4 regions of the Sphingomonas sp. BL2 genome follow, and region 4 is predicted to be linked to each of the others. Evidence: predicted binding sites of a transcription regulator. Region 4 holds the regulator's gene; each other region holds the start of a gene.

Region 1 (7,348 bases), 1.2 Mb from region 4:
CAGCCGGCGGAGCAGGAACAGCGGTTCCTCGCCCGCAGTCAGCATCCGCGCGAGATAATAGAGCGCGGCCTGCGGGTCCGAGCCGCGGATCGATTTGTGAAGCGCGGAAATGAGGTTGTAATGCCCCTCGCGATCCTTGTCGTACACCGCGACGCGGCGTTGCAGGAAGTTCGACAGCCCGGCGGGATCGAGCGGCTCGGGCAGGTTCACCGAGAACAACGTCTCTGCCTGGTTGAGCAGGAAGCGACCGTCGCCATCGGCGCTGGCGATCAGCGCGTCCCTGGCGGGCGGGGTGAGGGGCAGGGGGCGCTCCATCTCCGTCTCGGCGCGGTCAAGCAGCAGTTCGAGTGCGCCACGACCGAGGCGTTCGAGGATCAGCACCTGCGCGCGGCTGAGCAAGGCGGCGTTGAGTTCGAACGAGGGGTTCTCGGTGGTCGCGCCGACCAGCGTCACCGTGCCGTCCTCGACATAGGGCAGGAAACCGTCCTGTTGCGCGCGGTTGAAGCGGTGGATCTCGTCCACGAACAATAAGGTGCGCTTGCCGATCTTGGCGTGCTCGCGTGCTTCGGCGAACGACTTCTTGAGGTCCGCGACGCCGGAGAACACCGCCGAGATCGCGACGAACCGCAGGTCGACCGCATCGGCGAGCAACCGCGCGATGGTGGTCTTGCCGGTGCCGGGCGGGCCCCACAAGATGATCGAGGACAGGCGGCCGGCCGACACCATCCGCCCGATCGCGCCTTCGGGGCCGGTGATGTGATCCTGCCCGACCACCTCGCTTAGCGTCCGCGGGCGCAGGCGGTCGGCGAGCGGCGCGTTTTCGGGGTGCGTTTCGGTGGGGGCGGCGGGTTCGAAGCCCGCGAAGAGATCGGCCATGGGGGGAAGATAGGGGCGGGCGACCGGTTTGCCCATCCGTGGCCATCCAAGCGCGCTCGTCATCCCGAGACGTACCGTCTTCCTCCCAAGGATCGTCATCGTCACAAGCGTCGTCATCCTCGCGAAGGCGGGGATCCATACTGGCTGACGGCATGCATGCTCGCTCGGTTCGAGGGTCTGGGTCCCCGCCTCCGCGGGGATGACAGGGGAAGACGACATAAAAATTGCCGCGTACCTCTTGAACCAGAAACAGTCTGCGATATATCGCAACTCATGATTGAAGATATATCGGAGAACACTCAAATGCGTTTTGGTATGGGATATGGAGCCTGGACCGGTGGCCCGCGGGCTGATGGCGAAGGACGGGGTCGGCCGGGTCACGACGGCCACGGTCGACATGGGCATGGACGCGGCGGCCCTGGTGGTCGGCGGCGGCTGTTCGATGGCGGTGAGCTGAAGCTCGTGATGCTGAAGCTGATCGCGGACGCGCCGCGCCACGGCTACGACCTGATCCGCGAGATCGAGGGGCTGACCGGGGGTGGCTATGCGCCGAGCCCGGGCGTCGTCTATCCGACGCTCAGCATGCTCGACGAGATGGGGCTGATCGAGGAGCAACAGTCCGAAGGCGCGAAGAAGCGCTTTGCGGCAAGCGACGAGGGCCGCGCGCATCTGGCCGAGAATGCGACCGTGGTGGACGGCCTGTTCGCGCGGCTGGCGGCGGTCGGGGCGGAGTCCGAGCGGACCGATGGTGCGCCGATCCGGCGGGCGATGGGCAATCTGCGGCAGGTGCTCCAGCACCGGCTGATGCGCGAGGACGTCAACGAGGATACGCTGCATGAAGTTGCGGCGTTGCTCGACGAGGCGGCCCAGAAGATCGAGCGCTTGAAGTGAGCGTCTCGGTCGCACGCGTGCCGACGCATTCGGCGAGCAAGTATCTCCAGCAGCTCGCCAAGCACTGGAGTCACAAGATGGAGGTCACATTTTCGGAAGAGGAGGGCCGCATCGCCTTCCCGAACGGTGCCGTGCTGGAGATGCGCGCGGACAGCGAAACGCTCGACGTCGCGCTGACGGTGCCGGAGGGTGAGGACGTCGATCGGATGCGCGAGGTGGTATCGAGCCACCTCGACCGCTTCGCCTTCCGCGAAGCGCCACTGACGTTCGACTGGGCTACGGCACCCTGACTAAATCCTCCCCGCAAGGGGGAGGTGGCTGGCCCTTGCCAGACGGAGGGGGAGGCAAGGGAAACCGCTGTTCCGTGTCCTCCCCCTCCGTCACCTACGGCGCCACCTCCCCCTGGCGGGGGAAGATCGCGCGGGCGGCACTGAGAAATTTCGGCCTAGGTACCCCGCCGCGCCATTACCTCGAGATACGTGTCCAGCACCGTCTGGTTGATCGTATCCCAAAGATACCCGGCGGCCTTGTCGTGCCCGGCCCAGCCCATCGTTTCGCGCAGGCCCGGCTCCGAAACGATCCGCCCGATAGCATCCGCATACCCGGCGATATCGGTCGGCGGCACGAGAAATCCCGTCACGCCATCATCCACCAGCCCCACCGCGCCCGACGCCCGCGCGGCAACCACCGGCACTCCCGCCGCCATAGCCTCCAGCGTCACGTTGCCGAACGTCTCGGTCACGCTCGGATTGAAGAACACGTCCATCGACGCGACCGCGCGGCCGAGATCGTCGCCCGACTGGAACCCCGCGAACACCGCGCCCGGCACCCGGCTCGCAAACCATTCGCGCGCCGGCCCCTTGCCGATTACCAGTACCTTGTGCGGCACGCCGCGCTGCTCCAGCTCGCGGATCACGTCGGCGAAGACGTCGAGCCCCTTTTCCTTCACCAGTCGCCCAAGAAACCCGACCGCAACCTCGCCGTCCGCTATCCCGTGCGCACGTCGCCATTCGAGATCGCGACGTGTTGGCGTGAAGCGATCGTGGTTCACCCCGCGCGACCAGATCGCGGTCGGCGTCGTCACGCCCCAGTCGCGGACGATCTCCGCCATGCCGCGCCCCGGCACCAGCACTTCGTCGACCCGGTTGTAGAAGCGCTTGAGGATCTTCACCATCACAGGCTCGAAGAACGCCATCTTGTAATAGCGAAAATACGTTTCGAACCGCGTATGGAACGACGCCACCGTCGCGAGACCACGGCGACGGCCATAGCTGACCGCGCGGTGACCCAGGAAATCGGGCGCCGACACGTGGATGATGTTCGGCGCGAACGCGTCCAAGTCGTGCCGGATCGCGGCCGGCAGCCCGCGTGCCATCTTGTACTCGCCGCGGCCTGCAGGCAACGGTAGCGATGGAACCGAAACCAGGTCGCCGACAGGCGGAAATGCAGGATTTGAATTGGTTGGCGAATAGACGCGGACCGTCACGCCCTTCGATAGCAGATGGCCGACAAGCAAGTTCAGCGTCTGGTTCGCGCCGTCGCGAACGTAGTTATAGTTGCCGCTGAACAGGGCAACGCGCAGGTCGGTGGCATTCATCGTCGCGCGGATAACGCCGTGTGCCGTCAAGCGCCACTAAATCCGCAACATAGACTGGCCGCCAGCCATTGATGTTCCCGTATCGTTCTCGTACATCGGCGGTATGGCGAAACCCCAGAAGCGTTATGTGTGTCAGGCCTGCGGATCGGTATCGCCCCGCTGGGCTGGGCAATGCAGCGACTGCAGCGAGTGGAACACGCTGGTCGAGGAGGCGAACACCGCCGCCACGCCGTTCCATTCGAAGCACAATCTCCAGACTGGTGGCCGCGCGATCCAGCTCGTCGGGCTCGATGCCGAGATCAAGCTGCCCGACCGGATGGCGACGGGTATCGCCGAACTCGATCGGGCGCTGGGCGGTGGGTTCGTCGAGGGTTCGGCGACGCTGATCGGCGGTGACCCCGGCATTGGCAAGTCGACGCTGCTGTTACAGGCAGCGGCGAAGATGGCGCTCGCCGGCCAGTCGGTCGCATATGTTTCGGGCGAGGAAGCGGCGGACCAGGTCAGGTTGCGGGCGCGGCGGCTCGGGCTAGGCAACGCACCGGTGCAGCTCGCGGCGGCGACTTCGACGCGCGACATCCTGACGACGTTGCAGACCAAGCCGCCGGCGATGCTGGTGATCGATTCGATCCAGACGATGCACTCTGACCTGATCGAAGGCGCACCCGGCACCGTCAGCCAGGTCCGTGCATCGGCGCAGGAGCTGATCCGCTTCGCCAAGGAGCGCGGGACGGCGGTGGTGCTGGTCGGGCACGTGACGAAGGACGGCTCCATCGCGGGCCCTCGCGTGCTGGAGCATATGGTCGACACGGTGCTGTCGTTCGAGGGCGAGCGTAGCCACCAGTACCGCATCCTCCGCGCGATCAAGAACCGCTTCGGCGGGACCGACGAGATCGGCGTATTCTCGATGCAGACCGAGGGGCTGGCGGAGGTCGGCAATCCGTCGTCGCTGTTCCTGACGCACCGCGACGATGCGATGACGGGGGCGACGGTGTTTCCGGCGCTGGAGGGGACAAGGCCGGTGCTGGTCGAGATCCAGGCGTTGACGGTACGCTTGGCGTCGGGTGCGACACCGAGGCGTGCGGTCGTCGGCTGGGATTCGGGGCGGCTCGCGATGATCTTGGCAGTACTGGAGGCGCGGTGCGGACTGAGTTTCTCCAATGCCGAAGTCTATCTCAACATCGCCGGCGGTTACCGGGTGCAGGACCCTGCGGCGGATCTGGCGGTTGCGGCGGCGTTGATCTCTGCGATGTCGGAGCGGCCCGTGCCAGTCGACGCGGTGGCGTTCGGCGAAGTCGCGCTGTCGGGCGAGATCCGCCCGGTCGCGCATGGTCCGTTGCGGTTGAAGGAAGCGAGCAAGCTCGGCTTCGAACGCGCATTGGTGCCGGCGTCGATGACGGGGGAGAAGAGCGGGATGAAACTGTCGGGGTTCAAGACGCTGGCGTCGTTCGTCGACCACATGATGGGGCGTGGTTAGGCACCCGAAACCTTGTTTCCCCGCGAAGGCGGGGACCCAGACTGGACTCCCGCCTTCGCGGGAGAACAAGGCAGCGTCGTGACAGGGTGGGCGGCCCGTTGATATCCGCTCGCTTAACTCGCGCTCTAAAGTCGCTTGCCTTGTCATCCTTTTATTGTTGGGCCTGATTTGACCCAAGAAGAGCCCCACCCCGGCGGAGGCCGGGGCCCAGTTGGGAGACGCGGATGGCGACCGCTACGCTTAATTACTGCGACCTCTCCAACTTGGCCCCGGCCTCCGCCGGGGTGGGACGGTGGGGTGTTTTCGATCACCGGTTAATCAAACCGCACGCAACGGCACCGCGTCCCGCCAATCCACCACCCCCGAACGCATGGCCTCTCGCGACAGCCATGCTATGGCCGCCGGCATGGCGAACACGAAAAGCAATACCGGTACCGTCGAGGTCGACGGCACCCGATACGACTGGCACCTCCAGCGCGAACCGCAACACACGGATGCCGAAGGCTGGAAGGGCATGACGATCTCGTTGTTGCAGGACGATGCCAAGCGCGAAGCCCTGCTCGAGTTTCCCGCGCCGAAACGCCTGTTGAAGGGGTTGCCGCGCGGGCGGCTCCAGATCGACGACGCGACGATCTCTCGCGGCGTGCGGGCGGCGTTGGCCGCGGGATGGGAGCCGATGTCGCGGGGCAAGCCGATGGTCTTCACGGTGGATTCCGAAGGGAATTGAACCGTGGATCGGCGTGAAACCCCGACCCCGATGGACGCGCGCACGCGGATGCAACCCCATACCGACGTGGAGACCGCGCTGCTCGGGCCGATCCTGCCCGATCGAGCGTGCGGCGATTGCACCGCGTGCTGCACCGAACTGACCGTGGACACCCCCGAGTTCGGCAAACCCGCGGGCACGCCGTGCATCCACCTCTCCAATAAGGGGTGCGGCATTCATGCGGTTCGCCCGCGCATCTGCCGGACCTGGTTCTGCGCCTGGCGACGGGTCGCGGGTCTGCCCGACGAGGCGCGGCCCGACCGGTCCGGGCTTGTCGTCTCGCTCAATTTCGTCAAGGAACCGCAGAACTGCCTCGAAGGCGTCTCGATCAACGTCCGCGTCCTCGCCGGCAGCAACGCGATCGCGAACGGCATGGCTGCCACCGTGCTCGACAGCGTCTGCAACCAGCTTGTCCCGGTGTGGTTCAGCGACGGGTCGAAGAAGATGCTGATGCATCCCGACACCGACGTCGCCCGCTTCGTCCTCTCGGGCGAGGCGGCGCCCGCGCATCTGCAGGACGAAGTCGCCGCGTGGTGCGAGCGCTACGGTGTGTTCGGTTCGAACCACTAGAGCGCGTCGGTCGCCGCGCGCACTAGCGGTTCGCGCCGCGCGTCCCTATTCCAGAGACCATGAACCTCACCGCCCTAGACATCGTCGTCCTGATCGCCGTCGCAGGGTCCGCGGTGCTGGGGCTCGTGCGCGGGTTCGTCACCGAAGTGCTGTCGATGTTCGCCTGGGTGGCGATGGTGGCGATGTTGAAGCTGTTCCACATCCCGCTCGCCGCCGCGCTGTCGCCGATGGTCGGGACGGTCGGCGGCGCGGCGGTGCTCGCGTTCGCGATCATCACCGGCGTGACGTATATCGGCGGGCGGCTGGTCGCCAACGCGATCGGTGCGCGGACCCGGACGTCGATCCTTGGGCCGGTCGACCGTGCGCTGGGCTTCGGGTTCGGCGCGCTGAAGGGGCTAATCCTCGCCAGCCTCGTCTTCCTGCTCGCGACGCTCGTCATGGACACGATGAGCGGCGGCCCGTCGCGGCGGCCCGGCTGGATGACGACATCGCGGACCTACCCGCTGCTCAACGCGACGAGCGCGGGGATTGCCGATTTCGTCGACCGCCGCCGCCGCGGCAAACCCGTTTTCGGCGCAACCACGCCGCCTTCCCGATCCGATAACGCAAGCGAGCCGAAGCCATGAGCGCGCCCCTTTACAATGCCGAGATCTTGCGCCTTGCCGCGACGATCCCGCATCACGAACGCCTGCTTGAGCCGATGGCGACCGCAGAGCGACGCTCGCCGATCTGCGGCAGCCGTGTGACGATCGACGTCGCGGTCGACGACGAGGGCAAGGTCAGCGAGGTCGGCCTGCTGGTCCGCGCCTGCGCGCTAGGCCAGGCATCGTCGTCTCTTCTCGCGTCGAACATCCTCGGCCGCACCCCCGCCGAACTCGCCGCAGCGCGCGACGCGCTGACGGCGTGGCTTGCGCGTGAGGGCGATGCACCGGATTGGCCGGGGATGGATATCTTCACCCCCGCGCTCGACTACACCGCGCGCCACCCCTCGATCCGGCTCGCGTTCGAAGCGGCTGCCGAAGCTGCCGATACCGCTGCAAAGGCCAAAGTCTGATGGCGGAGGGCACGTCGCCGTCGCTGCTCCGCGACGGCGTCGTACTGCTCGGGTTCGGGCTGATGTTCGTGCTGCTGTTCCGCCGGCTCGGGCTCGGTGCGACGCTGGGGTATCTGGTCG
Region 2 (7,348 bases), on a different replicon from region 4:
ACATCGTGTCGACAGCGTCTTCCGCGAGCTTCTGCAGCGCCTCTTGCGCGGTCAGCCCGTCGATCAGCCGCTCATGCGGGTATTGATAGGCCAGTTCGCCCAGATCGAAGGTGCATAGACGGGCGATATCGACGCTTGCACGCAGCGCATCGGGATACGCCTTGAACCGCCGGACCATCTCGTCCGGGGATTTGAGCGCACGGTCGGCATTGACCTCACGCCGGTAGCCGAGTTCGTCGACGGTGCATTTCTCGCGCACGGCCGTCACCACGTCCTGCAGCAACCGTGCTTCAGGCGCATGGTAGAGGACATCACCCGTCACCACCGCGCGAACGCCAGCGCCACCTGCCTGCCGCGCCAGCGCGTCGATCCGCACGGCGTCGTCCGGCCGACGCCGTTGGAACAGCGCCATGTACCCGCGACGGCCATAGACTGTCTTCAGGTCGGCGAGCGCCGCCAGATTCTCCTCGTCCGCCTCAACCGGCAGCAGGATGGCGATCATGCCCTCCGACCAGGGTTCGAGGTCATGCCAGTGGAGCAGGCATCCCCCCTTCCCCGCCCGCTTCTTGCCCACCGTCAGCAAACGCGTCAGGCGCGACCAGGCGAGGCGGTCGGTCGGGTAGAGCAGCAGCTGCCGCCCGCAGGACAAATTGACGCGCGTTCCGGCGATCGAGCGAACGCCGGTCGCCTTCTGCGCTTCCCATGCGCGCACCACGCCCGCGACCGTGCCGATGTCGCTGACCCCGATCGACGGATAGCCGAGCAGCGCGGCAGCCGCGAACAACTCCTCGGGGCTCGACGCGCCGCGCAGCAGTGAGAAATGCGTGAGGACCTGAAGTTCGACATAGTCCGTCATGCGAACACGCCGTGCATCCACCAGCTGAGATCGCCGGTATCCTCGACGAACCCGTCGCCACGCCGGAACACCCAGTAGCGACCGCCCATCTCGTCCTCGACGCGGTAATAGTCGCGGACAGCCCACACTTCCGCGTCACGGCGCCACCACTCACCGTGGATCCGCTCGGGGCCGTCGCCGGCCACGACCTTGTGCGGCCGGCCGCGCCACTCGAACCGCCGGGGCGGCTGATCGGGCATGAGCGCTATGACACCCCACAGCGGTTCGGGCCTAGCCAGCAGGCGCGTCGGTCGCCGCCATTTCGGCCAACCTGCAGGCGCCACCACCGGGTCGGCCCGCATGACGGCGCGCTCGGGTACGTGACTTTCGACCGGCGCGATCCGGAACACGGCGTCAGCGCCAATGCGGCCGGCAACGACGTCGACGAGACGGGCCGGATCACGCACAAGGACCTCACCGGCGAGAACCGCGCCGAGATCGACCGCGTCGAGTGGTTCGGTGTGCGGCGCCGCCAGATAGAATTGCTCCAGCCCCAGGCCCGGATCGATCCGTTCGATCCTGAGCTTCATGAGCCGCAGCAGGTGCGAGACCTCACGCGTCGGTCGTGAGGTGCCGACCGCGACGACCTGCTCGGTGCCATCGACGCGCAACCCACCGAGCCGCAGCGATCGTACGCCAAGCCCCTTTGCGCGCAGCAGTTCGGCCATGTCGCCAAGCAGATCCTCCATGACCTGCGCGATCGCGTCTGCGGTGACGATCGGTTCGAGCAGCCGGCGCTCGACGATCGGCATGACCTCGTCGGTGCGCGGCGTGATGGGTTCGGCGACCGCGCCAAGGGCCTGATCGAGCCGCGTGATGGCAGCCAGCCCAAGCCGGCGTGCCAAAGGCCCTCGCGCAACAGGCAGGAGATCGGCGACGCGTTCGAAGCCGAACTTGCGGGCGGCGACAAGCGCCGTGCCTGCTAGGCGCAAGGCCGCGACCGGTAGGCCGCTGAGCGCTTCAACCGTCCGCCCTGTGGGCACGATCGCGATGTCGGCAGGCCCGAACCGGGCAATAGCGTGTGCCGCGCCCGGTGTGTCTGCAACCGCCACGCGCGCGGTGAACCCGGCACGCTGGCAAAACGCGCGCAGACGCCGGCAGAACCGTTCTTCCCCGCCATGGAGATGCGCGCAGCCGGTCAGGTCGAGCCACAGCCCGTCGGGCGGTGTGGCTGCGGCGATCGGCGACCAGCGGCGCACCGCGCGTAGCGCGAGCTGATCCAGCATTGCGGCATCCGCCCCCGTCTCGGACGGTCGGATGTCGAGATTGGACACTAACGCACGCGCATGGGTCGCGGCCATCCCGATCGTGATCCCTAACGCGGCAGCGCCATCGCAGGCGGCCACCACCTCTTCGCGCCGGCCAACCTTGCCGATCAGCGCAAGCGGGGCCCGGTGGAACGCAGCAACGGTCGCCGCAACCCTGTCGTGACTGTCGTCTCGCGCTGGTCGGTGGAACGGATGGTTCGCCGCCTCCGATCGTCGGCCGAGTTCACGCATGGGCGGCTTGGCATGCGCGGGCAGCGCTGCGATCTGACCTTCCACGTCATGCCTGGTCGGCATATCAGCGCGCGCCCACCGCGCACCCGGCCGCCATCCGCCGCCCCGTGGTACCGAACACGCACCGGGATCGTCGTCGACGGGAAGCTGAAGGGGTGGCCGCTCAGGCGGCCGCGTAGCGTGCCGGTCCAGCCGTCTCAGCCGTTCGATGGCCAAGTGCGGCAGGAACAGCGAGACAACCCGTCTCATCGCAGCCCTCCAAAATTATCGAAAATGCTTCGCCGCCACGCTGCCGTGCGACTTCAATCTGCCACCGCGATCGGCCGACGCCGGCGACGCCAAGGCGCTCGGACGGCGCACTGGCGATCCTCCAGCGCGTCCAGGCGGCAGACGGCTCGGCGAGCGGATCCTGGTCGCGGTTACGTCTGCGTCGCAGGATGAGAACGGGAATGTCGGCGTCGGCCGCGACCAGTTGCAGGCGCCGGGTCGCCACCATCGACATCACGCTAACCTCGGCGATCACCGCTGACGGCGTTCCATCGCGCACCGCGTCTTCGACGACGGCCAGCAAAGCTGCATCGTCACGGGGTTGTGCGTGAATCAAGTCGGCAGATGATAGCCCCGCCTGCTCCAAGCCCGGCGCATAGAGATCGTTGCGACAGCTCACCCACAGCACCGGTCCGCCTGTATGCGCCGCTTCTCGCGCGGCGATGCCTGCGAGGAACAGCGTTGCTGCGGCATCGTCGACCATCGAACAGCTTTGTGCGGCGACCTCGTGCAGTGCTCCAGCGCGAAGGCCCCTGCTTGCGAGGCGATCGTCGAGCGCAGGGATACCGAACGGCATGATGCGGTGATCCACCACCGGCGTTGCGATTGTCTGCAGGTGGGCGATGGTTGTCGGCAGAGACTCGAGGGCGGTGATCATGATGTCTAGACTCTACCTGTTCCCTTTATGTTCCGTTACCAGAACCGTTTGGTCAAGCGTCAGACTCGATACTCATGTGGATAAGGTTCTGCCTGCGAACGTTGCGAAGCGCGTTTGGCTATGTGCCGCGGAGGCGGGCTACCGTGAATGCGCGTATGCGAACGACTGTCATTGGGCATGCGGATCGGCGTGCCGGATCCAGTCCGTTTCCCGCGCTATCGAACCTTCGTCAGCCGTGCCTTATCGCCGAGCTAGCCAAGGGATGAGTTTGGCTCCGACATCCCGCCAAGTGCATGAAATGCAATCCGGATTAGCCAGTTTTGCATTCGCCATTGCCCGGCCTGCCGGATACCAAGATGACGCCTTTCAGGCATCCTCTCCTAAAAACTTCCCGGGTCGCTTTTGGCGGCCCCTTTTTTTTGCCCGGACGCAGCCGGCACAGCGTTTCCGGCGCTCCGAGCTACCGGACGTTCGCGTATAGCGATCGGCTGTCATCGAGCATGCTGATGGGTGTCGGGGTGATCCAGTCCGCCCCCCGCATCGGATATGGGCCGTAGAACAGATCGCCGAGCGCACGCCGGTAATGTGCGTTCATCCGACGTCGACGATGATGTTCAGGGCCATCGTAAATCATGTGGCAGCGCTGGCAGAGCGCTGCCAGCTGGTTAAGCGCGCTGTCACTGGGGTCATGATTGAGATGCGCACAGGCCAGCACCACCGGTGTCCATTTGCCTGAATCGAGGATGTTCTCGGTCGGTCGGCGAACACGTCCGCCGTCGCCATTACGCCAATACGACCGGCCTTTGTCCCACCAGCGTCCGTCGCCCATGTAGAAGACCCGTTGTCCGTGTGGGCGCCCGCAATGTTCGCAGCGTCCGCCTGCGCGCACGAAGCGGACCAGATGCGATAGCTGCGGCCAATCGATCGGGTACAGGAAGACATGTTCGGGGCGGATCGGCATCAGGGCCGTCCACCAACATCATCGCTACCCGTATGTCTAGCGACGTTCTGGTCCCTTGATGTTCTCGCTATGTCCTACAGGCAAACATTCGTGCATCCGACCGTTAGCTGAGTCAAAACGGATCGAATGCGATGGGCTATTCAGGAACACATTGGCCGGAAGGGTTGAACGACGAGGAGGCGCTGCAGCGTCTGCAAACTCTATGTCTGGGCGCTTGCGATGGCATTCAGGATCTGGCGGACGACACGCGCTACAAGGCGCTGCGCCGGGCGCTACTTGGCCGGAACGACCTGCGGCCGTTGGCGCCAGCTTTCGTCGCGGCGCAGCCCAGCCTTGAGGCATTCGTACGTCATGTGAGAGAGACCAAGGATCGCACCTCGCGGCGTGAAATGGTCCGTGAGCAGTTCAAGGCGCTCTGGGATGAGGTTCGCGGACCGGATGCCGTCAGTTCGACGACGTGGACCGGGCGCCCTTCCCTGCGCGAGCATGCCGCTGTCATTCAGGCGTTGGCGCCTGTTGCCTTGGAAGCCGTGCAACGGCTGATCGACGATGAGGAGCTCGCTCGCGACAATGGTGGCCCTGTCGATGCCGATCGCGCGGTAGCGCTGCAGCAGCTGAAGGCGCTACATCGTGCGCTTGGCGATCTGATCGCGGCAGTCGATCAAGGTCGATCGCTCGAGCCCGTGTTCGAACGGCTTCGGGTCGTTCGCCAAGAGGCGAAGGTCGCGATCGGTAAGGCAACGGCTGCGCTGCCGGTGACGACCTCGGCGCTGATCGCGTTCGGCAGCGTCGTTGGTATTGTCGAATTCTTCGTAGGGAACGTCGTAGTCGCGGTCGCTGCCGGGGGGATCGCAGGCAATACGCTCAAGGACGCGATGCTCAAAACCCCCCTATAACAATTCAATATAGCCCACCCTCTTCTCTCTCCTCGGCGCCTTCCTTCTGGGCCTCCTCGAGATCGTCTGAGTTTTGTGCGCCGCGCGACGGCTTATCTTCAAGGCTATCTTCCGGACCATTATTGCTATCCGGCAGTTCGTTGACGTCGGTTTCAAAACCCGGTTCTTCGTCCTGTGGGGCGGCCATAACTACTCTCCTTCGGCGCATGTAACGATCCGAGAAGGCACACGGTTGCTATTGCCCGCCACGCGGTAACGATACTTTGATAAAGCACGCTGCAGGACCCGGTCTCGGAGACACTCGCGACGTTCTACGCATCCCCACATCAGACGCTCGTTCATTTTACGCGTTCGGCCCTGCAAGCGTAGCTAGGAGGAGCAAAAATGCCGCTCGCTGATCCCCATCCGTCTTGAAGAGAATCCATATTTGCAGATGCTGAGGGGCGCAGAGGGTACGACGCGGTATAACGGCAGAATTTGGAACGGAAGCAATCGTTTAGCGCTTGGGTTGTGATCATTCCGGGAGCTATGACGATGACCGATACCACTCGACGCACTTTCGTGACGGGGGCAGCTATTACCGCTGGTGCCATCGCTGCGACCGCCGCAAACGCCGCAACACAGAGTGGTGGCAGTAGCGCCGCGACGACACCAGCAGCCGCAGTCTATCCTAAGCCCCCCTACCCTGTACAACGGCAGCCTTGGCCCGGTCTTGCATCAAAAATGACACCGCGCCCAGATCACGGCGAGAAAAGCTACAAGGGTTCCGGCAAGCTGGCAGGCAAGAAGGCCCTGATAACCGGCGGAGATAGCGGGATTGGTCGCGCCGCGGCGATTGCGTACGCGCGAGAGGGAGCGGACGTTGCAATCAACTATTTGCCGGCCGAAGAACCGGACGCTCGCGAAGTCATTGCGTTGATCCGGGCCGAGGGTCGCAAAGCAGTCGCGATCCCTGGTGATCTACGTGACGAGCGCTTTTGCCGCGGGCTGGTGCAGCAAGCGAGCGAACAGCTTGGTGGGCTCGATATCCTGGTCAACAATGCGGCCCGTCAGCAGACTCGTCCCGGTATCGCCGATATCTCGAGCCAAGACTTCGACGATACGATGAAGACCAACGTCTATGCACCGTTCTGGCTGACGAAGGCGGCACTTGAGCGGATGAGTGCGGGCGCGGTGATCGTCAACACCTCCTCAGAGCAGGCGGGCAATCCTTCACCCGACATCGTCGACTATGCGCTAACGCGTGCCGCGGTGCTGAACTTCACCAAGAGCATGGCCAAGCAGCTTGCCAGTCGCGGTATCCGCGTGAATGCAGTTGCCCCCGGTCCGTTCTGGACTCCGTTGCAGGTCAGCGGCGGGGCGACCCCTGAGAAGTTGCGCAGCTTTGGTGGAGACTCGCCGATGGCGAGAGCAGGCCAGCCAGCTGAGATTGCGGCGCTTTACGTCGCCGCAGCCGATCCGTCCCTGAGCTATTCGACGGGTCAGATTTTCGGTTCAACCGGCGGAAATGGGCAGCCGGCGTAACGTTCGAAACGCGTGTAGTCCGTACCGGGGCGAACATTGCCTGCTCGGGTACTGGTAGACCTGACCAAGGAAAGTACATTTCGGTCTAAGCGTGAGAATTTGACCGGTACAATGTTCAAGGCCAGCGGGCAAAAAAACCCCGCTGGCCTTGAACTTTAGATTTGAGCTCAGGACTCGTTGATCAAAGCCAGAAGATGACGGTGGCAGCGAGGGCGATGGCGGACAAGAAGACCCTAACGGTCTTTAATCGGCTCCACCGTGATGGTGGGATCGTGTTGCGGCGTGGAGCGGCTGTCACCGAGCGATGGCCGTTCGCCGAGTTCGATACGTTTGGCCAGGTCGCGGTGAAGCGCGGTCAGCTCTGGCTGTACGACGTCCCCCGATGTAGGTTCGAGCTTGTCCTCAAGAGCATCGAACAGATCGATCGCGCCCGCCAGCTCGGGCTCGGCATATAGCTCTGTGCTTTCGCCCTTTCGCCATAGCGCGGCGAGTTCCTGGGATCGCAAGACGCTACTGGCGGCTGATCGATCCGTCGCCCGGGTCGTCGTCGGCCGTGGTGGCGGTACTGCTCCGCGCTCTTCGATCTTCGCGCGTGTGATGGCTGCGAGGCGATACCGAAGGAGGCGTGATTCTGGGGTGTCCGTCGGT
Region 3 (7,348 bases), 440 kb from region 4:
CCGTGGCGGCACCCGCCACGGCGGCGCCGGCGGACCTTTCCGCCTATCTGAAGGCCCGTGCCGCCGATGCTGCCGGCGAGACGGGTCTGGCCGCCGCCAGCTATGCCAAGGTGCTGGCAGCATCGCCCGACGATCCTGTCGTCGCGATCCGCGCCTATCGCGAGGCGTTGGAGGCGGGTGACATGCCGCTCGCCACCCGCGCCGTCGCGGTGCTGAACAAGGCCGGCGTAGCCCCCGCCGACGCCGCGCTGATCCCGCTGGCCGATGCCGCACGCCGCAACGATCCGAAGGCAGCCAGCACTGCGATCGCCACGTTGTCGAGTGGTCCGCTAGTAGTCCTCGCGCCCTCGCTCTACGCGTGGGTCGCGCATGCTGAGGGCCGCGATCCCGAACCCTCGCTCGCCACCGCTGCGAAGGACCCCGTCGCCAACCGCTTCGCCACCGAAACGCGTGCGCTGATCGCCGCGGAACCGCGCAGGCAACCGCTGTCGATCGGCGTCTCGCGCCTACTCGCCCGCCTCGCCAGCGACCTCAGCGCAGGCGAACCCTCGCCGCTGTCGATCGCGCTCACCCAAGCCGCCCTGCGCGCCGACCCGAGTTACGACGCAGCGCGCGTCCTCCTCGCCGACGCGCTCGCCCGCAACAAGCTGGTCGACCGCGCGCTCGTCGTGCTCGACGGCGTCGACGCCAAGAGCCCCTCCGCCCCGGCCGCCGCCGCCGAACGCATCGACATCCTCGCCACCGCCGACCGCAATGGCGAAGCGCTCGCCGCCGCCAAGAACCGCGTCGACCAAAAGGGTTCGGCGCCCGCCGACTGGCAACGCTACGCCGACCTCCTGCTGACCACCGGCAACCCCGCCGAGGCCGCGACCTGGTACCAGCGCATCATGGCCGCCGACGGCGCGAAGGGCGGCAGCTGGGGCAACTGGCTGCAATATGGCGGCGCGCTCGACCAGGCCGGCCGCTGGCCCGAAGCGCGCGATGCACTGGAAAAGGCCGTCGCCCGCGGCCCCGCGCAACCGCTCGCACTCAACTATCTCGGTTTCGCGCAGGTCGAGCACGGCGACGACATCCCCGCCTCGATCAAGCTGCTCGAACGTGCCAGCCGGATCGACCCGACCAACGCGTCAATCACCGACTCGCTTGGCTGGGCCTATCACCTCGCCGGCAACACCGCCCGAGCGCTCCCCCTGCTCGAAACCGCCGCGCAGGCCGAACCCACCAACGCCGAAATCGCTGACCACCTCGGCGACGCCTATTGGAGCACCGGTCGAAACTACGAAGCGCGCTACGCCTGGCGCGCCGCCTTGCTGACCGCCGAACCCGCAGACACGGCGCGCATAACCGCCAAGATCGCCAACGGCCTCCCGCCGAAAGCCCGCCGCTGAAACCCCTCCTCTCCCACCGGAAGAGGGAAGGGACCCGCAGCCGCGGGGAGGGCAAGGCGAGTTGACGGCAAAGGGGCCGCTTCGCGAGATCACAACGAATTCTGAGTGGCGGACGAGCCGCGGAAGTGATCGTGACAACGCCCGCAACTGGCGAGGTGTGCGGCATCCCCTCCCGTCATCCTGACGAAAGTCAGGATCCAGAGCCAAGGACGACACCAATCGTTACCCTGGATCCTGACTTTCGTCAGGATGACGCGCTTAAACCCGCAGACATCACGCGTATTACGCTAAGCCGCGCTGGACCCCTTCGCCGCCAAACCCCGAGACCGACAATGCCCGCCATCACCGAACCCGCCCCCGCCAAGATCAACCTGGCCCTCCACGTCCGCCGCCGCCGCCCCGACGGCTACCACGACCTCGAAACGCTCTTCGCCTTCGCCACCGACGGCGACCTGATCACGGTAGAACCCGCCCAAACCAACAGCTTCACCATAACCGGCCCCTTCGCCGCAGCACTACTCCCCGTCCAGAGCGTTACCCCGACCCCGAACACTACCCCGGCGAAGGCCGGGGCCCAATTGGGGGCGAACAATGACGAGGAACCCCGCTCGTCCAGCACCACTCCAGGCAACGCCCCCTGGCATGGCAACCTGGTAACCGCCGCGGCAGACGCCTTCACCACCGCCTTTGCCCCAGAAACCCACCACGCCATAACCCTGGAAAAGCACCTCCCCATCGCCTCGGGCATAGGCGGAGGCTCAGCCGACGCCGCCGCCACCCTCCGCGCGCTGGCCCGCCTCCACGGCATAGCCCCAACCGACCCCCGCCTCCACGAAATCGCCGCAAAGCTCGGCGCAGACGTCCCCGCCTGCCTAGCCAACCGCACCACACTCGGCACCGGCAAAGGCGACACTCTCACCACCCTGGAAGGCCTGTCCGGCACCCCCCTCCTGCTCGTAAACCCAGGTGTCGCGGTCTCCACCGCCGCCGTCTTCAAGACCTGGGACGGCCACGACCGAGGCCCGATCCCCGAAGGCAATCTCCTCGACCGCGCAAAAGCCGGCCGCAACGACCTAGAACCCCCCGCACTGGCCCTCGCCCCCGAAATCGCCGAAGTCCGCACGCTCCTCGACGCAGCCCAACGCGTCCTCCTGTCCAGAATGTCCGGCTCCGGCGCCACCTGCTTCGCGCTGTTCGAAACCCCCGAAGCCAGAGACACCGCCGCCACCGCCGCGCAAGCCAAAGGCTGGTGGACCCTCGCGACAACGCTCGCCTGATCGGTCGATAGGCGTTGGCACCTTTGAGGCGGGGTGTCACCGCGCCGCCACCGCCCGTCATCCTGACGAAAGTCAGGATCGAGAGCCGCAAACGAAACCGCCGGTCCCGGACACCTTCAGACTTCCGATCCGTTGGCTGTCCAAACCCCGCGTCCAAACAACCCGAACCGATCTCGACCTAAACGCCCACACCGCCGATCCCGTCCCTCGTCGGTCATCCCGAACGTGTTCGGCATTATCTCCCACAACAAAAGCACCTCCCCGGCGAAGGCCGGGGCCCAGTTGGGAAACGCTCCTGACGACAGACGCACGTTGTCACGCTAACCTCTCCACCTGGACCCCGGCCTCCGCCGGGGAGGTGCACTTGCCCGACTCGTGTCCGCACAGAACGTCTTCCAACGCCTGCACTCAACGAACTCACGATCCCGTGGGCCTGAAGCTTCGAACATGCGGACTCGGTAGATGCCAGAATGATGCCGTCCCCGCGGCCGACGGGCTCTGCACGACGCCACCGCCGCAAATTTCCCGCAACAAACCCATCGTTCCCCACTTGTTCCAAAAGAACAAAGAGAATACATGGTGTTTGACGCGTTGAATGGCACGCGCGCTTGCTTTAGCGATGGGAGCATATTCGATGGCCGCTAATCTGAAAGTGATCGACACCGGCATGGCAACCGCAACCAACGACCGGCAGAAGGCGCTAGACGCCGCGCTCGCGCAGATCGACCGCGCCTTCGGCAAGGGCTCGGCAATGCGCCTGGGCTCCAAGGAAACCATGCAGGTCGAGGTCATCTCGACCGGCTCGCTCGGGCTCGACATCGCGCTCGGCGTCGGCGGCCTGCCGCGCGGCCGCGTGATCGAGATCTACGGTCCGGAAAGCTCGGGCAAGACCACGCTCGCGCTCCACGTGATCGCCGAAGCGCAGAAGGGCGGCGGCACCGCGGCGTTCGTCGATGCCGAGCACGCGCTCGACCCGGTCTATGCCAAGAAGCTCGGCGTCAACATCGACGAACTGATCGTCTCGCAGCCCGACACCGGCGAGCAGGCGCTCGAGATCGTCGACACGCTCGTCCGCTCGAACGCGATCGACGTGCTCGTGGTCGACTCGGTCGCAGCACTCGTGCCGCGTGCCGAAATCGAAGGCGAGATGGGCGACAGCCATGTCGGCCTTCAGGCCCGCCTGATGTCGCAGTCTTTGCGCAAGCTCACCGGTTCGATCAGCCGCTCGCGCTGCATGGTGATCTTCATCAACCAGCTCCGCATGAAGATCGGCGTCATGTACGGCAATCCCGAGACGACGACCGGCGGCAACGCTCTGAAGTTCTACGCCTCGGTCCGCCTCGACATCCGCCGCATCGGCGCGATCAAGGCCGGCGAAGAGGTGACGGGCAACCAGACCCGCGTGAAGGTCGTCAAGAACAAGGTTGCCCCCCCGTTCAAGCAGGTCGAGTTCGACATCATGTACGGGCAGGGCGTCTCCAAGCTCGGCGAGATCCTCGATCTCGGCGTAAAGGCGGGCCTCGTCGAGAAGTCCGGCGCGTGGTTCAGCTACGACAGCGTCCGCCTCGGTCAGGGCCGCGAGAACTCGAAGACGTTCCTCAAGGACAACCCTGAAACCGCCGACCGCCTCGAAAAGCAGATCCGCGCGCGCACCGACAAGGTCGCCGAGGAAATGATGGCCGGCCCCGAAGAAGGCGACGACGCCTGATTTTCTTACCCTCTCCCTCCGGGGAGAGGGGGTACCCATTGCCTTCGCAATGGGAGGGTGAGGGCATGGTGCTTGGCCCATGGCTCATGGCTCATGGCTCATGAGGCCGAAGATGCGCACGACCGATAGTTCGAACACATGGTGAACTGACACCGCGCCAGCCCACCTCCCAACACCACCCCGGCGAAGGCCGGGGCCCAGTTGGCATGACCCTGCAAATGAAACTCTGTGCTAAACCAAGCTCTTTAGCGGCAATGACCCCACATTCTTGAACGAGCCGACCCACTCTTGTTCTCCCGCGAAGGCGGGAGCCCAGTCTGGTTTCCCGCCTTCGCGGGGAAACAAGGAAAAGCAGCGCGCCAGGCTCGCGAAAACCTCGAAATCCCGCAACACCAAGCCCGCTCCAGCGTCTACACTTCCTATACTTCACTCCAAACCGCCGCCCCGACCGCAACCGAAAAAGCACCCCAGCCCATGACCACCGCCTACGACTGGACCGGCAGAATAGGCAACGTTTGGGCCACAGAATGGCACCGAACCGACCGCAGCTTCACCAACCTGACCCCGCATCTGAACGCCGCGATCCTGTCCGCCGCCACCCCCCAAACCCGCAAGATCATCGACATAGGTTGCGGCGCCGGGGCAACCTCACTCGCCACCGCACAAGCACTCCCGAACGCGCAGATAACCGGCATAGATCTCTCACCAAACCTGATCGAGATCGCCAAACACCGCGCCAAAACCGCATCCAACGCCCGCTTCGAGTGCGCGGACATCACCGCCGCCGCCCCGAACCACGCCCCAATCGACCTCTACGTCTCCCGCCACGGCGTGATGTTCTTCGCCGATCCCGTCTTCGCCTTCACGGCATTGGCCGAAGCCGCCGCCCCAGACGCGTCGCTAGTCTTCTCCTGTTTCGCCGACCGCGCCGCCAACCGCTGGGCCACCGAAATCATCACCGCGACCGGCGGCAATGCGGACGCGCCAGCAACCACCGCACCTGGCCCCTTCGCCTTCGCCGACCCTACCTACGTCGCGAGCATCCTCGGAAAATCCGGCTGGCACGTCGCGGCACCCGAGCGTGTCGAATTCGCCTACCGGGCAGGGGAGGGCGCCGACCCCGCAGCCGACGCCGTCGACTATTTCCGCCGCATCGGCCCGGCAGCCTCCGCCATCCGCGACGCCGCCCCCGAGGAACGCGAGCGCCACATCGCGCGTCTCACCCAGGTCTGCGACCGGTACCGACACGGCGACACGGTGGAATTCCCCGCCGCCGCCTGGATCTGGACCGCGCGCAAATCGTCCGAATAAAAAACAGGGGAGTCCGCATGATCATCGTCCACCACCTCGAAAACTCGCGATCGCAGCGGATCCTTTGGATGCTCGAGGAACTCGGCCTCCCCTACGAAATCAAGCGCTACGAGCGGAACAAGGCAACGATGCTCGCGCCGCCCGAACTCAAGCAGGTCTACCCGCTCGGCAAGTCGCCGGTGATCGAGGATGATGGGCAAGTGGTCGCCGAAACCGGCGCGATCGTCGAATATCTCGTCGACAAGGCGGACGGCAAACTCGGCGCCCCCGCCAACCGCGCCGATGCGCTACGCTACCGCTTCTGGCTCCACTACGCGGAAGGCTCAATGATGCCGCCGCTGCTCCTGAAGCTCGTCCTCGCGCGCATCCCGTTACTGGGCAAAGCGGCGACCAAAAAGATTCAGCCGATGATCGACGTTCACCTTGATTACGTCGAATCCGAACTGTCGCAGCGCCCCTGGTTCGCCGGCGCCGAGATGACCGCTGCCGACATCATGATGAGCTTCCCCCTCGAAGCCGCCCGCAGCCGCGGCGGTCTCGACGAGTCCCGCCCCGCGACGATCGCGTGGTTAGCCAAGGTCCACGCGCGGCCAGCATATCAGGCCGGCCTCAAGAAGGGCGGCCCCTACGCCTACGCTTGAGTAGCGCAAGTCGGGAACCAGATGGGGGCCAAAAAGACGATCTCTCGCCAAACTCCCACCCCGGCGAAGGCCGTGGCCCAGTTGGAAAGGTCGAAATAACGGGGCGCTACGGTGATCACCGGCGTCTCCCAACTGGACCCCGGCCTTCGCCGGGGAGGTACTTCTTCAGTGGTGCGCCAGCGTAAAAGGACACCCTTCAGAGGTCATGAGTTCAACATCGCCGTCGAATCTTACACCTGCCCCGGCCCTATCTTCTCGTAGCTGTCCATATCCACCTTCGGCCCATGCCCGGTAGGCGCATGCGGAAAGTCCCGATCGGCCGGCTCCCGCTCATCAAGCCCGCCCTCCCATTTCGCCACCACGGTCGCCGCCACCGCATTCCCGATCACGTTCGTCGCCGACCGCCCCATGTCGAGGAAATGATCCACCGCCAGGATCAACAGGATCCCCGCCTCCGGGATCTTGAACATCGAAAGCGTCCCGGCGATTACGACCAGCGATGCGCGAGGGACCCCCGCGATGCCCTTCGACGTCACCATCAGCACCAGCAGCATCGCGATCTGCTGCCCGATCGGCATGTCGATGCCATACGCCTGCGCGATGAACAGCGACGCGAACGTCATGTACATCATCGACCCGTCGAGATTGAACGAATAGCCCAGCGGCAGCACGAAGCTCGCGATCCGCGGCGGCACGCCGAACCGATCTAGCGCCTCCAGCGTGCGCGGATATGCCGCCTCCGACGACGCCGCCGAGAACGCCAGGATCAACGGATCGCGGATATACCGCACCAGCAACCGCGTCCGCGGCCCGATCAGCAAGAACGCGATCCCGATCAGCACAGCCCACAAGAGCGCCAAGCCGATGTAGAAGCTTAGCATGAAATAGCCGAGCTGGCCGAGGATGGCCGGGCCCCGCTCGGCAAGCGTCGCGGTCACAGCCGCAAACACCGCGAACGGTGCGAACCGCATCACATAGTTGGTGATCTGGAGCATCACCGCGACCAGCGCTTCGATCGCCTTG
Region 4 (7,348 bases):
CAACAACCGCGACCTGCGCGACTTCTCGGTCGATTTCCAGCGCACCTACGACCTCGTCGGCAAGGCGCCCAAGGACTGCACCTTCGTCGCCGAGAGCGGGCTCACGACCCGCGCTGAACTCGACGCGATGGCCGAACACGACATCCACTGCTTCCTGATCGGCGAAGCGCTCATGCGCCAGGACGACGTCGAAGCCGCCACCCAGGCGCTCATCGGATGACCGGCCTGACCCACATCGACGAAGCCGGCGCGGCAAGAATGGTCGACGTCGGCGGCAAGGCGGTCACCGCCCGCGAAGCCATCGCCTCCGGCCGCATCACCATGTCCGCCGAAGCCGCCGCGGCGATCGGCGCCGGCACCGCGAAAAAGGGCGACGTCCTGGCAGTCGCGCGGGTTGCCGGCATCATGGCCGCCAAGCGCACCAGCGACCTCATCCCCCTCTGCCACCCGCTCCCGCTGACGAAGGTTGAGATCGAACTCGTAGTGGACGAAACCGGCGTAACCGCGACCGCCACCGCCTCGACCGAAGGCAGGACCGGCGTCGAAATGGAAGCCCTGACGGCTGCCACGGTAACGCTCCTGACGATCTACGACATGGCCAAGGCGATCGACAAGACGATGGTCCTCACCGACATCCGCGTCCGCGCAAAGTCCGGCGGCAAATCCGGCAACTGGACCGCCTAAAACAAAACCCTCTCCCCAAAGGGGAGAGGGAAAGACGCCAAAGGCGTCGAGGGTGAGGGCAGGCCAAGCAGAACGCGCTCAGCTGAACTCAATCCCCGCCAATAGCCCATTCATGATCCTCGACGATCGTAGACTCCACCGGCCGCCCCGCCGCATCGAGCGAAGGATCATACCGAAACCGCTCCTCTATCAACCGACACGTAAGCGTATCCAGCTCCCGGCTCCCGCTCGACCGAGTCACCCGGCACCGCGAAACCCGCCCATCGGTCTGCACCAGATACCGCACCGAAACCCGACCCCGAATCCCCGTCTCGGCCGCCTCGCGCGGATAGTCCGAATCCTTCAACCGCCCCTTACGCCACCGCGGCGGCGTCTCCTCTCCACCCCCACCGTCACCATCGCCATACCCACCGCTGCCGGTGCCATTACCAATCCCCCCACTCCCGGTCCCCGGTCCGCGAACATCCGAAGCGCCAGCCGTCGCCTGCGCCCCCACCCCAGCCTTCTCCGCGACCACGACCGGCGGTGGCACGACGATCGGTACCACCGGCGGCGGCGCCACCACCTCCGTAGCCTTCGACTTCAAATTAGGCGGCGACGCAGCCCCCTCCGGCTTGCGGCTAGGCGACGGCCGAGGCCTAACCTTCTCCTCAGGCGGTGGTGGTGACGGCGGCGCCGCATCGAACACCTTCAACGCATCGCTCACCGCCGCCGGCATCGGCACCACCAGCCCGTTGAGCAGCGCATAGCCCAGCACCCCCGGCAACAGGGCAGCACCCACCGCCGCCCCGATCCTGTCTCTCGCCCGAGGCTGATTACGTGTCATCATACTGATCTGGTGCCTCTTTCTCCCAAACAAAGCCCTGCTTCGGATGAACCCCCGCTGGCCGAGCGCTTTGGGAAGGCGACAGGCGATCACCCGCGTCCCCTCGTCGGCTCGGAAGAGGGCAGCCCCCCAACCACCACCCCGGCGAAGGCCGGGGCCCAATTGGGAAGTTCGCAGTAACGAAGCGCGACGTCCGCCAAACCCATGTTTCCCCGCGAAGGCGGGGACCCAGTCTGGGCTCCCGCCTTCGCGGGAGAACAAGAAGGATGTCGCAAACGTTCGATATCAAGCAGCGCAGAGAGCAACGGATCGTCCTGCCGCAGCCCCAACAACACCTGTCCTACATCCCAAACCCATGGCAAAGCGCCAGCCACGCCAAAACTCACCCCCTCCCGCCGGACCTTCTACCGGACGAGACCGTTCCAAACCTGAACCCCAGATCCGCTCCCGCCAAGAGTCTCCCAGCGTGTGAACTTCCTGCACTTCCAGCAGGAAAACCACGTAATATCAGAGCCAAAAGCATGACCCTAGTCCCCGTCGCCGAAGCCCAGAACCGCCTCTTCGCCATGGCCCCCCGCGTCGCTAGCGAGACCGTGACGTTACGCGAAGCCGCCGGCCGCTGGGCCGCCGAGGACATCCTCGCCCGCCGGACGCAACCCGCCGCGGATCTCTCGGCCATGGACGGCTACGCGATCCGCTTCGAAGACCTCCCCGGCCCCTGGAAAGTCATCGGCGAAAGCGCCGCCGGCCGCCCCTTCGCAGGCCACGTCGCCTCCAACGAGGCCACCCGCATCTTCACCGGCGCCGCCATGCCCGACGGCGCCGACACCGTCATGGTCCAGGAAGAAGCCGAGCGAGACGGCGCGACCCTGATCCTAGCCGGCGAAGGCCCGCCCACGGTCGGCCGCAACACCCGCCGCAAGGGCCTCGACTTCTCCACCGGCACCCGCCTCATCGCCGCCGGCGACCGCCTCAGCCCCGCACGCATCGCCGTCGCCGCAACCGGCGGCCACGGCAGCCTCACCGTCAATCGCCGCGTCCGCGTCGCCGTCGCCGCCACCGGCGACGAACTCGTCCCCCCCGGTTCGACCACCGACGGCGTCGCGCTCCCCGAATCGAACGGCATCATGCTCGCCGCGATGCTCGCCGACATGCCCGTCGACGTCGTCGATCTCGGCATCCTGCCCGACAATCTCGACATACTCCGCGAAGCCTTCGCCAGCGTTCAGGCAGACCTGCTCGTCACCACCGGCGGCGCGTCGGTCGGCGACCACGACCTCGTCCGCCCGGCGATCGAAGCCGCCGGCGGCACCATCGAATTCTGGCGGATCGCGCTGCGCCCCGGCAAGCCGATGATGGCCGGCCGGATCGGCGAGATGATGGTGCTCGGCCTCCCCGGCAACCCGGTCTCCGCGTTCGTCACCGCGACGTTGTTCGTCAAACCCGTCGTCGCGCACATGGCCGGCGCCCGCGACCCGTTGCCCCAGTCGACCCACGCCCTCCTCGGCGAAGACCTGCCCGCCAACAACGCCCGCACCGACTATCTCCGCGCCGAACTGCGCGACGGCAAAGCCTATGCCTCGACGATCCAGGACAGTTCGATGCTGCTCACGCTCGCCCGCTCGACCTGCCTGATCGTCCGCCCCGGCAACGCACCCTTAGCAAAGACAGGCGAATCGGCGGAAATCCTCGTGATCGCGTGAAGCGAGCGCTTGACGCGGTTAATTATGTTCCATAGAAGTTCCCAGTCTGTTCCGGACGGAGAACCGCCATGCTCACGCGCAAGCAGCACGAACTCGTCTGCTTCATCAACGATCGCCTCAACGATACCGGCGTCTCGCCGTCGTTCGAAGAGATGAAGGACGCACTCGACCTCAAGTCGAAGTCGGGCGTCCACCGTCTGATCAGCGCGCTCGAGGAGCGCAACTTCATCCGCCGCCTGCCGAACCGCGCGCGCGCGCTCGAAGTGCTGCGCATGCCCGAGCGTGCGGAAAAGAAGACGCCGACCAAGCCATCGAACGTCAAGGCCGCCCCAGCGGCCGCGACGCCGCAACCAGCGAACGACGTCGTCGAAATCCCGCTCCACGGCCGCATCGCCGCCGGCGTCCCGATCGAGGCGTTCGAAGGCAGCACTATGCTGGCTGTCCCCGCCGCACTCCTCGGCACCGGCGAACACTACGCCCTCGAAGTTTCGGGCGACTCGATGGTCGAAGCCGGCATCCTCGACGGCGACTACGCCCTGATCCGCCGCACCGAAACTGCCCGCGACGGCGAGATCGTCGTAGCCCTGATCGAAGACAGCGAAGCCACTCTAAAATACTTCCGTCGCGAAGGCGCCATGGTCCGCCTCGACCCGGCAAACCGAGCCTACGACCCTCAACGCTATGCCCCCGCCCAAGTTCGCGTCCAAGGCAAACTCTCCGGCATCCTCCGCCGCTACGACTGAGTTGCCGAGACCGGGCTGCGTCATCGCGACGCAGCCCGGTCTCGGTTTTTGGTTGCTCAGGAAAAGCGACAGCCTAGCCCCTTAGCTAAGTCGCTTCTCCGCCCGACAACAGCGACGGGATCTGTTGGGCAAGTTAAGCTAGATGCACTGGGCGTGTCGAAAAGCGGCTAGTTTTTCGACACCCCCAACCAGCCCCCAAGCGTCCGAAAGCCCCTCTAACGCTTCGATGCATAGTCGCGCTCTCAACTCGAATGCCCAATCTCTGCGCCTCTGCGCCTCTGCGCGAACATCTCGTCCTCAATCTCCAGCGCGGCCGAAGAATTGGTTCACGTGGAGACGCGGAGCTGTTGCGCTTAGGGAAAACGAAGCACCTCCAAACGTCTTCGGAAGGAAGACTAAACAGTCCCCAGCCTGAGCCACCCCGTCATACAAAAACCTTCTCCGCGCCTCCGCGTCTCGGCGTGCACCAGTTCTTCTTGCTGTGACCGTATGCGACGACGGAAGATTTTGTTCACGCGAAGGCGCAAAGGCGCGAAGATATGGTGCCTGGATCAGCGCCTACCGGCCTTCGCGGACCGCCGAAAACCAACGTCGGCTTATCGTTCATGGAGGTATAAAGGTCTCCCGAGTCGCATCACCTTCGCGCCTTTGCGCCTTCGCGTGAACATTTCTACTTTGACGGACTCGGCTGGCGCGAAACGCCGGCACAGCACCGTGAAACCGGTCATGGCGCGGCCTGAACGCGTACGCGGTGCGTTCGAGGAGAGGCGGATCGCGCCAGGGGTGGCGATCGCCTGCGTTCAGGATCGTCACGACTGTCCCGCTACCTAAGGTCAGCGCGACGCCGCCCGTACGCCGGAGTACACGACGATCCAGTTTCAGCCACCGTGGTACACACGGTTTCGGCAGACCGCGTTCGCTGACGACGACATCGGCGCCGTGACAGGCGGTAATGAACTCAGCAATCGGAACCATATAGGCGCTGCGGGTCGCCAGGATGCGCCACATCTGTCCCCGCGCAGCAATATCTGTGACGCAAAGATCGCGACTGCACCGCGCATCGGGTTGGTCCGCCAGCAGCAGCGGCTCGCCATCCACCCCGCCATTCTCGGCCAGCATGTCGCGCGTGTAGTCGCCCGCTCGGTCGCGCAGCATCGCGAGCCCCGCCGCCGTTCGCACCGCGACATGGCGCCCGTCACCGGTCACGAGAACGTCCGGGGCCGGCGTCGTCAGCGCCCAGACCGTGCCGATCACCAGCGGGACCAGCCCGAGCCGTCGCCACCGCGTTCGCCACAAGGCGATCCATATTCCCCCGACGATCATCAGCGCGAACGCCGCCGTCGGCATCGCGGGCAAGGACCGCACCGAGCCTGGCGCGCTGGCAACGATATGCGCAAGCCACAGCAGAGCATCGAGCGAGCGCTGCACCAGCCACCATATCGGCGCCCCGAGCCCGCCCGCATCGAGCAGCAACGCCAAAGCTTCCAGCGGCATAACGACGAAGGTCGTCAAGGGAATGGCGACGATGTTGGCGAACGCGCCGTAAAGCCCGGCCTTGTGGAAATGATAGACCGCGATCGGCATGAGCGCGAACTCGACGAGCAGGCCGGTGAGCAACAGCGATGCTATGCCGCGGGCGAGGCGGTGCGCTCGCCCCTCCTCATGCGGACCGAAAAACGCGCGGATCACCGGATGCTCGTGCAGCGCCATTATCGCAGTGATTGCCGCGAACGAGAGTTGAAAGCTCGGCCCCGCCGCCGATTCGGGCAGCACGAGCATGACGCACGCCGCGCCCGCCGCGACGAGGCGCAAGGTCATCGCCTCGCGCCCCATCGCCAGCGCCGCCAACACGAGCAGCGCGGCGACGCACGACCGGATCGTCGGGACTTGGCTGCCCGTCAGCAGCGTATAGCCGATCGCTGCCGCTGCTCCCGCCAACGCAGCGATCAAAGGCAAGCGCGCGTGCAACGCCAGCCACGGGCTCAGCGCCAGCAGCCGCAGCACGATCAGCATCGTCGCGGCTACCGCCGCCGTAATATGCAACCCGCTCACCGACAGCAGATGCGCGAGCCCGGCGCGGCGCATCGCCTCCGAATCCTCCTCGCTGATCGCGCCGACGTCGCCGGTTGCGAGCGCTGCGGCGATACCGCCGGCACTCCCCTCCAGTCGCGATACGATGTGATGCGACAGCGCGACGCGGATGCCGGCACCCGACTCGCTCGGCGTCGTCACGACCACCGGTGCGAAGCCGCGTCCCGTCGCACCGATCTCGCCGAACCACGCGACCCGAGCGAAATCATAGGCGCCCGGCACCGCGGGCAGCGGCGGCGGCATCAGCCGCGCCCGTAGATGCACGACCGCTCCCGTTCCCAGCAGCTTGGGTGCATCCGCTTCCGCCAGATTAACCCGGACGCGGTATGGCAGGGCGACCGGTTGCCCGTCGGTTTCGGCGCCCTTCCCGATCGGCAGCAGCGTCAGCCGGACCAGCTTCCGCGCGACCAGTGGCTCGATCGCCTCCACCCTCGCGGAGAAGCTCGCGATCGTCGGTCCACCCAGCACCGGTCGCGCCACCAACTCCGATCGCGCCCAGATCAACCCCAGCCCCAGCGCCGCCGTCAGCAACCCGATCGCCAGCGACCGCGCCGCACGCCCGCCATGCCCCACTGCCAGACACGCCAGCCCACCCGCGACCAACACCAATATCGCCACGCACCATGCCGCCGGATCAGGCAACGCGAACCACAGCGCGATCCCGCCACCCAGCATCACCGGCAGCCACAACACCAACTGGTCGCGCTCCGCCTCGAGCCAGCGTTCCACAGCCAGCCCGACGACAGCCCCCCATCGCGGCACGCCCATTTGTCGCCGCCAAGGACGCATGCTAGGGGCGGCGACGGCTGTCATGGCCATCGTTTCTCCATCGTTTCATCAGTCTGGGAGCACCCGCGGTTGGGCGCAATATCTGATACGGGCACCGCCAATTCGGCCGCACCCGTGGTTACCCGTTTCGCTCCGTCGCCGACGGGGTTCCTGCATCTCGGCGGCGCGCGCACCGCGTTGTTCAACTGGCTGTTCGCGAAAGCAAACGGGGGTAAATTCCTGCTGCGGATCGAGGATACCGACCGGGTCCGCTCGACCCAGCCGGCGATCGACGCGATCATCGACGGGATGCGCTGGCTCGGGCTCGACTGGGACGGCGACGTCGTCATGCAGTTTGCCGGTGCCGAGCGCCACGCGCAGGTCGCGCACGAGATGGTCGCGAACGGCCACGCCTATCGCTGCTACATGACCAACGACGAGATCGCCGCGATGCGCGCCGAGGCACAGGCCGCGAAGAAGCCGCTGCGCATCCGCAGCCCTTGGCGCGACCGCCCCGAGAGCGAAGCGCCGAA

What was found. Region 4 encodes LexA, which represses DNA repair genes until DNA is damaged. Its sites were predicted from a motif close to GTTCCNCNCTTGTTCT; they were not measured.
Region 1: the regulator LexA is predicted to act here: its motif matches at 3,438-3,453, upstream of radA (DNA repair protein RadA).
Region 2: the regulator LexA is predicted to act here: its motif matches at 3,338-3,353, upstream of AC1ME3_RS18775 (ImuA family protein).
Region 3: the regulator LexA is predicted to act here: its motif matches at 3,207-3,222, upstream of recA (recombinase RecA).

Annotation. Positions count from the first base shown of each region.
Region 1 is NZ_CM155261.1:155,614-162,961, reverse strand. It holds gene AC1ME3_RS00810 (replication-associated recombination protein A) at 1-876, opposite strand, end outside; gene AC1ME3_RS00805 (PadR family transcriptional regulator) at 1,180-1,767, shown strand; gene AC1ME3_RS00800 (DUF2218 domain-containing protein) at 1,764-2,057, shown strand; gene AC1ME3_RS00795 (glycosyltransferase family 4 protein) at 2,213-3,364, opposite strand; gene radA (DNA repair protein RadA) at 3,468-4,838, shown strand; gene AC1ME3_RS00785 (hypothetical protein) at 5,233-5,565, shown strand; gene AC1ME3_RS00780 (YkgJ family cysteine cluster protein) at 5,614-6,174, shown strand; gene AC1ME3_RS00775 (CvpA family protein) at 6,234-6,800, shown strand; gene AC1ME3_RS00770 (iron-sulfur cluster assembly scaffold protein) at 6,797-7,228, shown strand; gene AC1ME3_RS00765 (cation:proton antiporter domain-containing protein) at 7,228-7,348, shown strand, end outside.
Region 2 is NZ_JBWXPL010000002.1:63,918-71,265, forward strand. It holds gene AC1ME3_RS18765 (error-prone DNA polymerase) at 1-856, opposite strand, end outside; gene AC1ME3_RS18770 (Y-family DNA polymerase) at 853-2,457, opposite strand; gene AC1ME3_RS18775 (ImuA family protein) at 2,558-3,319, opposite strand; gene AC1ME3_RS18780 (hypothetical protein) at 3,780-4,280, opposite strand; gene AC1ME3_RS18785 (hypothetical protein) at 4,412-5,176, shown strand; gene AC1ME3_RS18790 (hypothetical protein) at 5,181-5,363, opposite strand; gene AC1ME3_RS18795 (SDR family oxidoreductase) at 5,705-6,700, shown strand; gene AC1ME3_RS18800 (hypothetical protein) at 6,934-7,348, opposite strand, start outside.
Region 3 is NZ_CM155261.1:2,516,382-2,523,729, forward strand. It holds gene AC1ME3_RS11740 (tetratricopeptide repeat protein) at 3-1,388, shown strand; gene AC1ME3_RS11745 (4-(cytidine 5'-diphospho)-2-C-methyl-D-erythritol kinase) at 1,721-2,665, shown strand; gene recA (recombinase RecA) at 3,300-4,373, shown strand; gene AC1ME3_RS11755 (class I SAM-dependent methyltransferase) at 4,848-5,684, shown strand; gene AC1ME3_RS11760 (glutathione S-transferase family protein) at 5,702-6,325, shown strand; gene AC1ME3_RS11765 (dicarboxylate/amino acid:cation symporter) at 6,556-7,348, opposite strand, start outside.
Region 4 is NZ_CM155261.1:2,956,588-2,963,935, reverse strand. It holds gene trpC (indole-3-glycerol phosphate synthase TrpC) at 1-220, shown strand, start outside; gene moaC (cyclic pyranopterin monophosphate synthase MoaC) at 217-684, shown strand; gene AC1ME3_RS13885 (energy transducer TonB) at 773-1,465, opposite strand; gene AC1ME3_RS13880 (molybdopterin molybdotransferase MoeA) at 2,032-3,213, shown strand; gene lexA (transcriptional repressor LexA) at 3,282-3,956, shown strand; gene AC1ME3_RS13870 (ComEC/Rec2 family competence protein) at 4,560-6,815, opposite strand; gene gltX (glutamate--tRNA ligase) at 6,906-7,348, shown strand, end outside.